3 regions of the Pseudomonas sp. RL_15y_Pfl2_60 genome follow, and region 3 is predicted to be linked to each of the others. Evidence: predicted binding sites of a transcription regulator. Region 3 holds the regulator's gene; each other region holds the start of a gene.

Region 1 (4,750 bases), on a different contig from region 3:
CAGGGTTGGTCAGGCAAACAGCCAACAGTCCCCAAATACCGCAGACGCCGTGCACCGAAATTGCACCTACCGGATCGTCGAGCTTGAGTTTGTCGAGGCCGATGATGGCGAATACCACCAATACGCCGCCAACTGCACCGATCAGCGTGGCTTGCATGGCGCCAGGCGTCAGCGGCTCAGCGGTGATTGCAACCAGGCCAGCCAGTGCGCCGTTCAGCGCCATGGTCAGGTCAGCCTTGCCGAACAGAATGCGCGCAACCAGCAGCGCTGCAATCAAGCCACCGGCAGCGGCCATGTTGGTGTTAACAAACACTTGGGCAACAGCGTTGGCATCTTCAATGGTGCTCATTTTCAGCTGCGAACCGCCGTTGAAACCGAACCAGCCCATCCACAGGATGAATGTGCCCAGTGTGGCCATCGGCAAGTTGGCACCCGGAATCGGGTTGATCTGGCCGTTAGCGCCATATTTGCCTTTGCGTGCACCCAGCAGCAGAACACCTGCCAGAGCCGCAGCGGCGCCCGCCATGTGCACTACGCCCGAGCCTGCGAAGTCGAGGAAGCCCGCCGAGTTAAGGAAGCCTGCGCCCCATTTCCAGAAACCCTGTACTGGGTAGATGAAACCGGTCATCACCACCGCAAAGGCCAAAAACGCCCAGAGTTTCATGCGCTCGGCAACCGCACCGGAAACAATCGACATACAGGTAGCCGCAAATACCACCTGGAAGAAGAAGTCCGAACGCAGCGAGTAGTAAGGCGCGTCATCGCCACCTGCCAGCACGGCTTCGGCGGTGTGTTCGCTACCAATCAGGAAACCCAAGCTCGGCAAGATGCCGCCTTCCGGGCTGGAATACATGATGTGGTAACCGATAACCAGATACATGACGCTGGCAACCGCATACAACGCGATGTTCTTGGTCAAGATCTCGGTGGTGTTCTTGGCGCGTACCAGACCGGATTCGAGCATGGCGAAACCCGCTGCCATCCACATCACCAATGCGCCGCATATCAAGAAGTAAAAGGTGTCAAAACCGTATGTCAATGCTGTCAATGCTGTGTTGTCCATATGTCACCTCGTGCCGTGCGCCTTATCAATAGCGCTATTCGGTTAGGGCGCCCACAAAGGGCGCACTCTGTGTGCTTACAGGTTGTAGCCACGCTCGTTGTGCAGGGCGAGATCGAGACCAACTGTCTCTTCCTCATCGCTGACCCGCAGCCCCATTACCAAGTCGATCACTTTGAGAATCACAAAGGTCACAACCGCGGTGTAGATCACTGTGAAGATCACGCCTTCAAACTGAATCCAGACCTGCGCAGCGATATTTTCAACTTCACCAAAGCCACCCAGTGCAGGTGCCGCAAATACACCCGTGAGCAATGCACCGACTATCCCGCCGATACCGTGCACACCAAAGGCGTCCAGTGAGTCGTCGTAACCGAGCTTGCGTTTCAGGCTCGTGGCGCAGAAGAAGCAGATAACCCCAGCCGCCAGACCGATAACCAGCCCGCCCATAGGGCCTGCAGTTCCGGCGGCAGGCGTAATTGCAACCAAGCCTGCCACCACACCCGAAGCAATCCCCAGTGCGCTTGGTTTACCGTGTGTAATCCACTCGGCAAACATCCAGCCCAGTGCAGCGGCAGCCGTAGCGATTTGCGTAACCAGCATGGCCATACCCGCCGTGCCATTCGCTGCAAGCGCAGAACCTGCGTTAAAACCGAACCAGCCGACCCAGAGCATGGCCGCGCCAATCAGGGTGTAACCCAGATTGTGCGGAGCCATTGGCGTGGTTGGATAACCCTTGCGCTTGCCCAGTACCAGGCACGCCACCAAGCCAGCCACACCGGCGTTGATATGCACCACGGTACCGCCCGCAAAGTCGAGCACGCCCCAATCCCACAGCAAGCCGCCCACGCCGCCCCATACCATGTGCGCCATTGGTGCATAGACCAAGGTGAACCAAGCGGTGATGAAGACCAGCATTGAGGAGAATTTCATGCGTTCGGCAAAAGCGCCGACGATGAGTGCAGGCGTGATAATGGCAAAGGTCATCTGAAAGGTGACGAACACACTTTCAGGAACCGCTGCGACCAGGCTGTCAGTTCCCAAACCGCTAAGGAATGCTCTGGACAAGCCGCCCACAAAGGAATTGAAGTTAACGACACCTTCTTCCATACCTGTGGTGTCAAACGCCATGCTGTAGCCATAGATGACCCACAACAGACTGACTAAACAGGTGACGGCAAAGCACTGCATCATCACGGACAGCACGTTCTTGGAACGCACCATGCCGCCATAAAACAGTGCCAGGCCAGGAATGGTCATAAACAGTACGAGCGCAGTGGCAACAATCATCCACGCGGTATCGCCACTGTTCAGTACAACCTCGTCAGCCATCGCAACGCTAGGCAAAACGAGGGACAAAAGGGCTCCTAGCCCTGCGATTCTTCGCAGAGTCATGGTTTAACTCCTGGGGCGGGGTTCGGTTTTTTTGGGGCTTAAATCGCGTCGGTATCGGTTTCGCCGGTACGAATACGAATAGCCTGTTCCAGGTTAACTACGAAAATTTTGCCGTCACCGATCTTGCCGGTGTTGGCAGCTTTAGTGATGGCTTCGATGACGCGATCCAGTTGATCGTCAGCAATTGCCACGTCGATTTTCACTTTTGGCAAAAAGTCGACAACGTATTCAGCACCGCGGTAAAGCTCGGTGTGGCCCTTCTGACGACCGAAGCCTTTGACTTCAGTGACAGTGATGCCCTGCACGCCGATCTCCGACAGTGACTCACGGACGTCGTCCAACTTGAACGGCTTGATGATGGCAGTAACTAGCTTCATGTAACTCTCTCCCGTGTAAGGTGGACTTGCCCCAGGAATTGCAAACCCGAGCCAAGTCTAAGCGCAGTGTCTGGCTTTTGTAATGCATTGGCTGCTCTATCGCGGCAAACCAATACTCACCAACCGCTCCTGACGAAACACTCCTGTGCCCCGACTCACGCACCGGAACCGCATCAGTGCATCTCTCATCTGGAGCTAAGCAGAAACCTTGCCAAGCATCATAAATGCAATCAATTTCATGCACTTAGGTGCTTACACAGGCGTAACACCGGGATTTCCAGCGATTTAACGCACAATAACAGTGCGCCACCGTTGAGCGCAGCGCGCAATAATCGTGCAAGTCGCAAAAACTGTAAGCTCGCCGCTGCGTGTTACACTTTCGGCCTATCGCTACCGGACGCTAATCATGTTGCCACCCAAAATTCTGCTCGACGCTCTCACCGCTGGGGCCTCGCGCCTGTTCAATGGTGATACGCCGTTGCCGCGCGCTGAATTCGAAGCGCAATTCAAAGCACTGATGCAAAGCGGATTCAGCAAACTGGATTTGGTCAGCCGCGAAGAATTCGACAGCCAGATGGTGGTCTTGGCTCGCACCCGTGCACGTTTAGAGGCGCTCGAAGCCAAAGTCCTGGAGCTCGAAGCTAAAGAACTCCAACCGACCAACGAGCAATAACAACCTAGACGCTACTCACTAGCCGCAAGGACATCCCTGCGTTACCCCTGCCCCAAGGCCGTGCGCCCCACTTCCTTTGCGAATGAACGGGCAAGCCACGCGTCCTGGGCGCTTAAAATCTAAACAATTCTTTCGAACAGCGCCTAAACGCTGCACCCCGAATAAAATCGACTTTCAACATCAGGCCTTGATAGCAGATGGATCTGCGCGGCCCCGATGCGCCTCGAAGATAACGACAGAGGAAGTCGACTATGAAGCGGACAACAGAAGATAACGCCCCCTCCACCCTGACCTTTAGCCTAAGGGCAGGACGCCAAAGCTGTACTCTCCAGAGCGTCTCATTCAGCGCCCTATTGGTCTTGGCCCTTAGTGGCTCCAACAGCGCCTATGCAGCCTGTGTCAACCAGTCTGGCGTCGGTGCAACCGAAGGTTCGACCTGCACCAGCGCTGGCACAAGCTTTAGCTCCAATACCATCAATGTACCTATCCGCAGCAGCGCCAACAGCTCACTGACGCTGACTGCTCCAGAGGTCAGCGCCGAAGTCTTGCCAAGCACGCCCGAGGGTAATCGCGCCGTGGTATTCGCCCACGATGCGGCCTTGAGTATTGAGGGCAACCTCACCAGCATACTGAACGGCGCAGAAGGCACTGAAACCGGTCAACTTCTGCGCTCGACCGTCGGCGGCTCGATTGTCGTCGGCGGCAATACCCGACTCATCACCACGCAGGCGGATGCCATCGCGATTGACGCCAACCGAGGTAGCATTTTGCTGAAAGGCAACCTCGATGCCGTCTCCCGCGGCCCCGCAGGCAGCAGCGATAAACCCGCTGTAACCCTTGAACACGGCTTACGCGCAAGCAACGGCGCAAACATCAAGGTTCAAGGCGACACCCTGCTTGATGTGGTCAGCCGCGCGATTGAAGCCAATGGCACGCCAGGCTCAGTCATTGAGTTGGCAAACCTCAATAGTCGCTCCGAAACCTTTGGCATTATTGCCACCGGCGAGGATAACGCCGTAGTCATCAGCGGCGAGCAGGTCGATATCAAGGTCACCGGCGACAATAGCGAAGGTATATATGTCGCCGGAGGCGCCAACGTCATCATCGACACGGCGGCTGTTGGCAATATCAACAACGCCAAGAACTCGACGATTATATTCAATACGCCCGGCGCATCGCTGAGCACACTGGGTGATGGGTCTGACGCCTTGCGCGTACAGAACAGCAGCGGCGATGCACGCATCG
Region 2 (4,750 bases), on a different contig from region 3:
GGCCATTCTGGCTGAAGTTGACCACAAACGCAGGCGTCAACTCCTCGTAGATAGCGGCTTGCTTGACTGGCGCGCCCTCTTCTTGCTGGGTTTCGGCGCTAGGCTCTGGTGTATCGTCCTGCTTGCTGAGAAAGAACCAAGTACCGGCAATTGTCAGACTCACCACCAGCAACAAGGCCACCACAGCCAGGATAATGATCTTCATCTTACCGCCAGACTTGCCATCCGCTGCCGGGTCTTGCGGCTTATCTTTCTTCGCCATGCCAATAATCCGTCACAAATTCAGGTTAGCAACCATTAAAGCCTGTTCGAGCAAGTGTTATGCCAGATTGGCTTTTATGCTTTTGAGGGATGCACAAACAACATCGCCCGACGCTTTGCAACGCCGGGCGAGTGGTCGACAGGATAACGCTTTTTATCCGTCATTGGTCATAACTACGCACACCCTGGCCAGATGCTGGTTAGGTCATGATAGACAGGCTTGGCGTTGCCCAGCCTGTGATCAGGCGTAGTAATCGACCATGCTGCGAGGCGCGCCATAGGCCGTGGCTCGCTGATCGATACTGGCAATCGACAACTCCTCATCATGACCACCAGTAAAGCCTGAACCAGAAGCACCACGCTGACCGTCACTGCCTGCTTGTTGCTGGTTTTGTCCCTGGCCTTGCCAACCGCGTCCTTGGTTGGGGTCGGTGACGCTGACATCCTGCAGGTTGATTCCCTGCTGGGTGAACATCTCGCGCAACCGATGCATTTGCCCTTCAAGACTATCGCGCACCGCGGCATTGGCGCTGGCAAAGGAAACCTGGGTCTGGTCATGGTTCATGTGGATACGCACTTCCAAGCGCCCCAGCTCAGCCGGGTCAAGCTGGATCTCTGCCGACTTGAGGTTCTGGCTCGACAAGTACATGACCCGATCCACGACCGCCTCGGTCCAACCGCCCTGCTGCATCGCGATTGGCGTACCGACCACCGGTATTTTCGGGGTGAGTGAAGTTTGCTGGGTTACGGCCTGACTCAACGCATTGAGCTTGCTGACAAAATTCTCTGGCCGGGTATCGGCCGAACTTTCCTTGAGGCTGTCCAGCGCTTCGGCGGTGAGATCACTCAAGTTGAATTCGCCGGCCACAGCTTTCTCGCTTGATTGCAACTTCGAGCCCATCGCTGCCATGGCGCTGGCAAAGCTCTGCTCGGGGTTGAGCGCGGCTTGCGTGGAGACCGCTCCTGGTGATTTCTGTTCGGCATTGGCCGCCGCCTGCGCCTTGCCGATATCCAGAGCCATACGCACCGCTGGCAGCTGGTTCATGGCATCGAGGTCGGCATCAAAACTGGCATCAGTCATGCTGGCTGGCCCCGAGCTTTTGAAGTTGGCCGAGACCGCGGTCATCTGCGCAAGCTGATCGGCATTCAATTGCAAGCCGAGCAACTCATCAGTCTCTTCAGTCGACGGTGGCGTATCGGCTTGCCCCTCCTCGCCCTCACCCTGGGTCATCGCCGGGTCAGTCGGCAAGGAATTGCCGCTATCGGCAACCGTTTGCGGCTGAGCCTCGCCATTAGTGTCGACACCGGCATCATCGGCCGCCTTGGCTTTGTGCTCATTCGCCGCTTTTGCCGGGCTGTTACTGCGCTCGGCTGGCTTGGCCTGACGCTCATTGGCGTAGACCTCAGCAAAGCTGGAAGCCTCACGGCCACGGGGTTCAGTCGGTTTTGCCTGAGGCTTGGCCGCCGCAACCTTGGGCTTTAAATCGACTGCTGGTTTGAGCAGTAAGTCAGCTGCACCGGACATCGGCACTCTCCACACGGATTGGTTCGTACTGGGAGATAGCAAGAGCCAGGCCAAGTCTGCCTGCGTGCATCAGTGAAGGGAGTTTAATCGGTTTGGTCTACGCCGCCTGCGGCTTGGCGCCTATTTGATCAGGCTTGGGAGGCTCGAATTTCGAGCTGGAAAAAAACCCTGACTGCGGCCAACTCGATTTTGATCTGGGCAAATAGCTGATCAAGCATGGGTCTGTTTTGCTGCTCGACAGCCAGTTCAAGCGCCTGGCACATGCGCGCCAATTCAAAGGCACCAATATTGCCGCAACTGCCCTTGAAACTGTGTATGGCCAGACGCAGGGCTGTCATGTCGTTCTCGACAAGCGCATGCTCGGCCAGCCTCAGGCGTTCATTGGAGTCTTGCAGATAGGCCTGGAGCAAGACCGGGTATTCATGACCCATGACGTCCTTTAATCCGGCAATTATGACTTTATCAACATGTGCTACCACGGTGCGACACTCCTTGATTCGCCCATCACCGAAAACACTGCGCGGACACACTAACGTCGCCCAAGTATAAGACCAAATGCTTTTTAATCGATTTCATCCAGAGGCTAGCTTAAAACCGCTCTCGATCGGCCAGCCGTTGCGACAATTCATCGAGCATTTTCTGCTCACGCTTGTCCTCAAGTTGACGCGCTTCATCCTGGTAGCGCTGGATCAATTTACGCAGCCCCTCAAGACGTGCATAACGCTGCTGCCAAGCCTGGCGAACTTTATCGACATTATTGCGATGCCAATCAAGGCTTTGCTGCTGCTGGGCAATCGCGGTTTCCAACTGGGAAAGAAAACGCTGATAGTTAATCAACCATTGCCCGGATACACCGCGCTGACCTTCAGTCATCCATTGCTGCTGATAATCGGCGCGGTAGCGCTCAAGCTCACCCAGTTTGACCTCAGCCTGGCCCTGTAGCGCTTGAGCCCGGCCCAGCTGCACAGCAGCTTCACGCTCGGCGCGCTCAGCCATTTCGACCACTGGCGCCAACTGCTGAGCACGACGTTTACTCATGCTTGAGTATTATTTGGCGGGTTGAATGTGCTCGCAAGCTGGGCTGAACTGCTCGACAACCCCTCGCTCTCGTCCAGGCTCTGGCGCAAAAAAGCCACCATTTGCGGACGCTTGGCGATGGCCAGATCGGTATCCGCATCGCCACCCGGCACATAGGCGCCAACACTGATCAAGTCGCGGCTTTGTTGATAGCGCGACCACAGCTGCTTGAACCGCTGGGCGCTCTGCAGGTGCTCACGCGTGACCACTTGCGGCATTACCCGGCTGACAGAGGCTTCGATATCAATCGCCGGATAATGGCCCTCTTCGGCCAAGCGTCGACTCAAGACTATATGTCCGTCGAGCACCCCGCGCGCGGCATCGGCAATCGGATCCTGTTGATCGTCACCTTCGCTCAACACGGTATAAAAAGCGGTAATTGAACCGCCACCTTCTTCGGCATTACCCGCACGCTCCACCAGCTTGGGCAACTTGGCAAAAACTGATGGCGGATATCCCTTGGTAGCTGGCGGCTCACCAATGGCCAAGGCAATTTCACGCTGGGCCTGGGCAAAACGCGTCAGCGAATCCATCAGCAACAGGACATTCTTGCCCTTGTCACGAAAGTATTCGGCAATTCGTGTGCAATAGGTGGCAGCGCGCAAGCGCATCAACGGCGCATCATCAGCTGGCGAAGCCACCACCACCGAGCGTTTGATGCCCTCTTCACCGAGTATTTCCTCGATGAATTCCTTGACCTCGCGGCCCCGCTCACCAATGAGCCCGACAACAATAATCTCGGCTTCGGTGAAGCGCGTCATCATGCCCAGCAGCACGCTTTTACCCACGCCGGTACCGGCAAAAAGCCCCAATCGCTGGCCTCGCCCCACGGTCAGCAGGCCATTGATCGAGCGAATGCCCACATCCAGCGGCAGGTCAATCGGATGACGCTTCATCGGGTTGATTTGCGGGCCGTCCATCGGCACCCAATCTTCGGCCTTCATCCGCCCCTTGCCATCCAATGCAGCGCCTGTGCCATCAAGCACCCGGCCCAGCATCGACATGCCCATCGGCAGACGCCCGGTATCCGGCAAAGGTACGACACGCGCCCCTGGCGCTATGCCGGCCAGGCTGCCGACCGGCATCAGGAAGATCTTGCCGTTGGCAAACCCCATCACCTCGGCCTCGACCTGCAGCGGATGATAGCTGCCCTCGTTAATGACCATGCAGCGGCTGCCCAACGAAGCACGCAAACCTTCGGCTTCAAGGGTTAAACCCACGACGCGCAACAAACGTCCTTCGACTACGGGCGAGCTCGGCAACTTGATCGCCTCGCTGTAGCCACTCAAGCGCTTGGCAAAACTAACGCGCTCAAGATTCACGTGGGGAGTTGTCCGCTGAGCTCAGTGGAATATGCATATCGGCCTCAAGCGGATGCACCGCCTGTTCGCGTTGTTGTTCGAAGAGTTGCTTGAGCGACTGGGTAATGCGCGTTTCAACGGTCGCATCGATCCGACTGTTGGCACACTCCACCCGGCAACCGCCCGGAAGCAGTGACTCATCCTCAAGTATCCGCCAGTTTTCCTCATGGCGGTCACGCAAGGTTTTGATGATGTCGTAATCCTGCGGATTAAGATGAATCCGCACATTGTCATCACCAATGGGCAATAACTTCAAAGCCTCTCGCAGCACCTGCCGTATATGGCTGGAGTCGTGCGACAACTCACGCTGGATCACCTCGCGGGTGATGCGGCTGACCAGGTCGATCATGGCCGCCTCTATCTGCTGATCCTGCTCGGCAATGGGCTCGAACAACTGGCTCATTACCCGCTCAAGCCCTTCAAGCTTGCTGGCCAATGCGGCCTCGGCTTCCTGCTTGGCCTTGAGTTGCCCGGCATGGTAACCGTCACGCTCGCCGGTCAACAAACCCTCGTTGTAGGCTTCCTG
Region 3 (4,750 bases):
CAACGCCGACAAACTTGGCGGCAGCCCGTGCGTGCAAGCCGAGCTTGTTGATAATGGTTACTTCGCAGGCGGGCATCGCGGCAATTCCTTAACTGAGGTCGCGGTGGCGGGTCTGGACGTTTTTGAGCTGGGCCTTGAGTGCTTTGCCCAGGCGGTTGGCGATATACACCGAGCGGTGATGCCCACCTGTGCAGCCAATGGCGATCGTCACATAAGCGCGATTGCTGGCCGCGAAACGTGGCAACCATTTGCTCAGGTAGTCATGGATGTCCTGGTACATGTCCTGGACGTCCGCCTGACTGTCAAGGTAGTCCGTAACGGGTTTTTCAAGCCCCGAGAAGTCACGTAGCTCAGGGCGCCAGTATGGGTTTGGCAGGCAACGCACATCAAACACCACGTCTGCATCAACCGGCATGCCGCGCTTGAAGCCAAAGGATTCAACCAAAAATGCAGTGCCCGGATCCGGCTTGTTCAGCAGGCGCAAGGCGAGGGTATCGCGCAGTTGGTAGAGATTCAGGTGGGTGGTGTCGATCTTCAGGTCGGCCAGATCAATAATTGGCTCGAGCAGCAGGGTTTCATCGGTAATAGCTTCTGCCAACGAACGATTGTCGTTAGTCAGGGGGTGACGCCGACGCGTTTCAGAGAAGCGCTTGAGCAAGGTTTCTTCGTTGGCGTCCAGATACAGCAGGTCGCACTGAACATTGCGCGCACGGACTTGCTCAAGCAACTCGGGAAACATGTTCAAGTCGCTTGGCAGGTTGCGTGCGTCAATCGACACCGCGACGTTAGGGTGAACTGAATCTTTTTGCTGAAACGCTCGTTCAGCTAGCTGAGGCAGCAAGCTGGCCGGCAGGTTGTCTATGCAGTAAAAGCCGTTGTCCTCAAGTACATCAAGGGCGGTACTTTTACCTGATCCTGAACGCCCGCTGACTATTATCAAGCGCATGTAGGTTCCCTGTCGTTTAGCTGTTGTTCTGTACGTCGACAACAACCTGATACAGGGCGTCATTGCTTTGCGCCTGGCGCAGTCGCTCACGGACATCGCTGCGGTCAAGCATGCTCGCTATTTGACGAAGCAGCTCAAGGTGTTCATCCGTCGCGGCCTCAGGCACCAATAGCACGAACAGCAAGTCAACCGGGGCGCCATCAATCGCGTCAAAATCGACAGCCGATTCGAGCTTGAGCAAGGCGCTGATGGGTGCATTGCACGCAGGCAAACGGCAGTGTGGAATGGCGATGCCATTACCAAAACCAGTGGACCCAAGTTTTTCGCGGGCGATAAGGCTTTCGAAAATGTCTTGTCCATCGAGGTCGGGCAATTCGCGCGCAACCAAGTTGGCAATCTGTTCGAGAACACGTTTTTTACTGCCGCCCGGCACATTCACCAAGGAACGGCCGGGGGTCAGGATATTTTCAAGTCGGATCATAGGAGTTGGGCGATATCAACGGGCCATTGCGCCCTGTTGACGGTCGAGCTGCTTTTCCTTGTGCTTGATAAGTTGTCTATCGAGTTTGTCGGTCAGTAAATCGATTGCTGCATACATGTCATCATGTTCGGCGTTGGCGACAATTTCGCCGCCAGCAATGTGTAAGGTGGCTTCGATTTTCTGCTTGAGCTTCTCGACCTCCATAATGACTTGCACATTGGTAATCTTGTCGAAGTGGCGCTCTAGTCGACTGAATTTTTCGTCGATGTAGTCGCGCAGGGCGTCGGTCACATCCAGCTGGTGTCCACTGATGTTGACTTGCATACCGCTTTCTCCTTGTTGCCGTGTGTAAGAGACAGGCTGAGTTGCCTGCCGCCGGAACACTGTGGCGCGTAAGACCCCCAGAAATCGAGTCTGACACCTTTACGCCCTTAGTATGGCTGCTTTTAGCTAAGAGCGGGTCAGTTCGATAGTGATTGAGACGATCTTCCTGTTCATCAGCTGTTACATCAGTCGCTTGCGTTCACTTGAAGGCGCGATACCGAGAGACTCTCGATATTTAGCAACTGTGCGTCGAGCTACTTGAATGCCTTGTGTCTCCAGTAAACCAGCGATCTTGCTGTCACTCAACGGCTTTTTTGCATTTTCCGCTGCAACCAGTTTTTTGATGATCGCGCGGATCGCTGTAGACGAGCATTCTCCGCCTTCGGAGGTACTGACGTGGCTGGAGAAGAAGTATTTCAACTCGTAAATGCCGCGGGGGGTGTGCATGAATTTCTGGGTGGTCACCCGGGAAATGGTCGACTCGTGCATGCCAACCGCTTCGGCGATATCGTGCAGCACAAGGGGTTTCATCGCCTCGTCGCCGTAGTCAAGGAAGCCGCGTTGATGTTCAACGATCTGGGTCGCAACCTTCATCAGCGTTTCGTTGCGGCTCTGCAGGCTTTTGATAAACCAGCGGGCTTCTTGCAGCTGGTTGCGCATAAAGGTGTTGTCGGCGCTAGAGTCGGCGCGACGTACAAAACCTGCGTATTGCGCATTGACGCGCAGCCGGGGCATGGCTTCCTGATTGAGTTCAACCAGCCAGCGCTCGTTGTGTTTGCGCACAATGACATCGGGTACCACGTATTCGGGTTCGCTTGATTCAATCTGCGAGCCCGGACGTGGGTTGAGGCTTTGGATCAGTTCAATGACTTGGCGCAGCTCATCTTCTTTGAGCTTCATGCGCCGCATCAGTTGGCTGTAATCGCGGTTGCCCAGCAGATCCAGATAGTCATTGGCAAGTCGCTGTGCTTCGGCAAGCCAAGGGGTTTTGGCGGGCAGTTGGCGCAGTTGCAGGGTCAGGCATTCGCGCAGGTCGCGCGCGGCAATACCAGAAGGCTCAAACTGCTGGATGCGGTGCAGGACGGCTTCTATTTCGTCCAGTTCGATGTCCAGTTCAGGGTCGAAGGCTTCGAGAATCTCTTGCAGGGTTTCTTCGAGATAGCCCTGGACGTTGATGCAGTCGATCAGGGTGACTGCAATCAAGCGGTCCTTATCGGACATGGGGGACAGGTTGAGCTGCCAGAGCATGTGGCTCTGCAGGCTTTCACCGGTCGAGGTGCGTGTGGTGAAGTCCCATTCGTCGTCATCGCTGCTGCTGGGCAGGCTGCTGGCGCTGGTTTGGTAGACATCTTCCCAGGCTGTATCCACCGGAAGCTCGTTGGGGATACGCTCGTTCCACTCGCCATCTTCCAGGTTGTCCACGGTTTGCGGGGTATCCTGGAAGCTGGTTTCTTGGTAGCTGTCCTGTTGTACAGGCTGCTCGGTGGTCGCGGTCTCTGCGCCGTCGGCCATGGGGTCCGAGTTATCGAAGTCTTCGCCGTCTTCTTGGCGTTCGAGCATTGGGTTTGACTCCAGTGCCTCTTGGATTTCTTGCTGGAGATCCAGGGTCGACAGTTGGAGTAAGCGAATGGCTTGTTGCAGCTGAGGAGTCATCGTCAGCTGCTGGCCCATCTTCAGGACTAGCGATGGTTTCATTGCAGACCTTATTTACCGGCGTCTTTGCGCAATCCACTACAGGGCGCCGGATGGGCGCCTCAAGGAAGCAAATTATATGCCCGAATTGCAGTGCTTTGCCTAGCTGTTGACGCTAATCGGTTGAGAAAAACTGGGTTAAAGGCGGAATTCATGGCCCAGGTAGACTTCTTTAACCGTCTGGTTGGACAGAATCGCTTCTGAATCACCTTCCGCAATGAGTTGGCCGTCGCTGACGATATAGGCGGTCTCGCAAATATCCAGCGTTTCGCGCACGTTGTGGTCAGTGATCAGTACGCCGATACCCTTGGCTTTCAAATGGTGGATGATTTGCTTGATATCACCAACCGAGATCGGGTCGACACCGGCAAATGGTTCATCGAGCAAGATGAATTTCGGTGCGGTTGCCAGGGCGCGGGCAATTTCAACCCGGCGTCGCTCACCGCCGGACAGGCTCATGCCCAGGTTGTCGCGAATATGGTGAATATGGAATTCCTCAAGGAGGTTTTCCAGTTCAGCTTCGCGGCCTGCACGGTCAAGCTCTTTACGCGTCTCGAGAATTGCCATGATGTTGTCGGCAACGCTGAGCTTGCGGAAAATCGATGCTTCTTGAGGCAGGTAGCCAATGCCGGCGCGTGCGCGGCCGTGCATGGGCTGATGGCTGACGTCGAGGTCGTCAATCAGGATGCGCCCCTGATCAGCCTGCACTAAGCCCACGATCATGTAGAAGCAGGTGGTTTTACCTGCACCGTTAGGGCCAAGCAGGCCGACGATCTGGCCGCTGTCGATGCTCAGGCTAACGTCACGGACAACCTGGCGGCTTTTGTAGCTTTTAGCCAGGTGTTGGGCTTTCAATGTAGCCATTAATTACTGCCCTTGGGTGGGTTTGTTCTTCGGCTGGATCACCATATCGATGCGTGGGCGCGGCGAGGTCACCTTGGTGCCTGTTGCGCGGCCTGCGTTGACGATTTGGCGCTGCGTATCGTAGACAATTTTCTCGCCTTCGAAGGTATTTCCCTCTTGAATAACCTTGGCTTGGTCAATCAGGACAATACGCTCGTTGGCGGCAAAGTATTGAATGGTCAGGCCGTAGGCCTTGACGATTTCTTTGTCTGCAGCGGGTTTCTGCTCATAGTAGGCAGGGCGTCCGACCGAGGTGAAAACGTCGATCTCGCCTTTGGCGTTCTGGGTAATGGTGACTGTGTCACCCTTGATTATCATGGTGCCTTGAGTGATGACGACATCGCCGCGATAAACTGCAACACCTTGTTTGTCGTCGAGCTCTGCGCTGTCTGCCTGCACGCGGA

The links. Region 3 encodes sigma-54, which starts transcription at its own class of promoters, with help from an activator protein. Its sites were predicted from a motif close to ANTGGCATNNANNTTGCTNT; they were not measured.
Region 1: a site for sigma-54 is predicted at 3,029-3,048, ahead of glnK (P-II family nitrogen regulator). Genes of this name have one in related genera too.
Region 2: a site for sigma-54 is predicted at 1,822-1,841, ahead of AACY26_RS08875 (flagellar hook-length control protein FliK). Genes of this name have one in related genera too.

What each region holds. Positions count from the first base shown of each region.
Region 1 covers NZ_CAXAOE010000003.1:399,584-404,333, reverse strand. The annotation lists gene AACY26_RS10740 (ammonium transporter) at 1-1,063, opposite strand, end outside; gene AACY26_RS10735 (ammonium transporter) at 1,139-2,455, opposite strand; gene glnK (P-II family nitrogen regulator) at 2,494-2,832, opposite strand; gene AACY26_RS10725 (accessory factor UbiK family protein) at 3,239-3,505, shown strand; gene AACY26_RS10720 (autotransporter outer membrane beta-barrel domain-containing protein) at 3,757-4,750, shown strand, end outside.
Region 2 covers NZ_CAXAOE010000002.1:804,334-809,083, forward strand. The annotation lists gene fliL (flagellar basal body-associated protein FliL) at 1-262, opposite strand, end outside; gene AACY26_RS08875 (flagellar hook-length control protein FliK) at 503-1,786, opposite strand; gene AACY26_RS08880 (Hpt domain-containing protein) at 1,915-2,265, opposite strand; gene fliJ (flagellar export protein FliJ) at 2,375-2,824, opposite strand; gene fliI (flagellar protein export ATPase FliI) at 2,821-4,185, opposite strand; gene fliH (flagellar assembly protein FliH) at 4,175-4,750, opposite strand, start outside.
Region 3 covers NZ_CAXAOE010000001.1:975,740-980,489, reverse strand. The annotation lists gene AACY26_RS04660 (HPr family phosphocarrier protein) at 1-76, opposite strand, end outside; gene rapZ (RNase adapter RapZ) at 89-946, opposite strand; gene ptsN (PTS IIA-like nitrogen regulatory protein PtsN) at 963-1,427, opposite strand; gene hpf (ribosome hibernation-promoting factor, HPF/YfiA family) at 1,443-1,751, opposite strand; gene AACY26_RS04640 (RNA polymerase factor sigma-54) at 1,932-3,446, opposite strand; gene lptB (LPS export ABC transporter ATP-binding protein) at 3,582-4,307, opposite strand; gene lptA (lipopolysaccharide transport periplasmic protein LptA) at 4,311-4,750, opposite strand, start outside.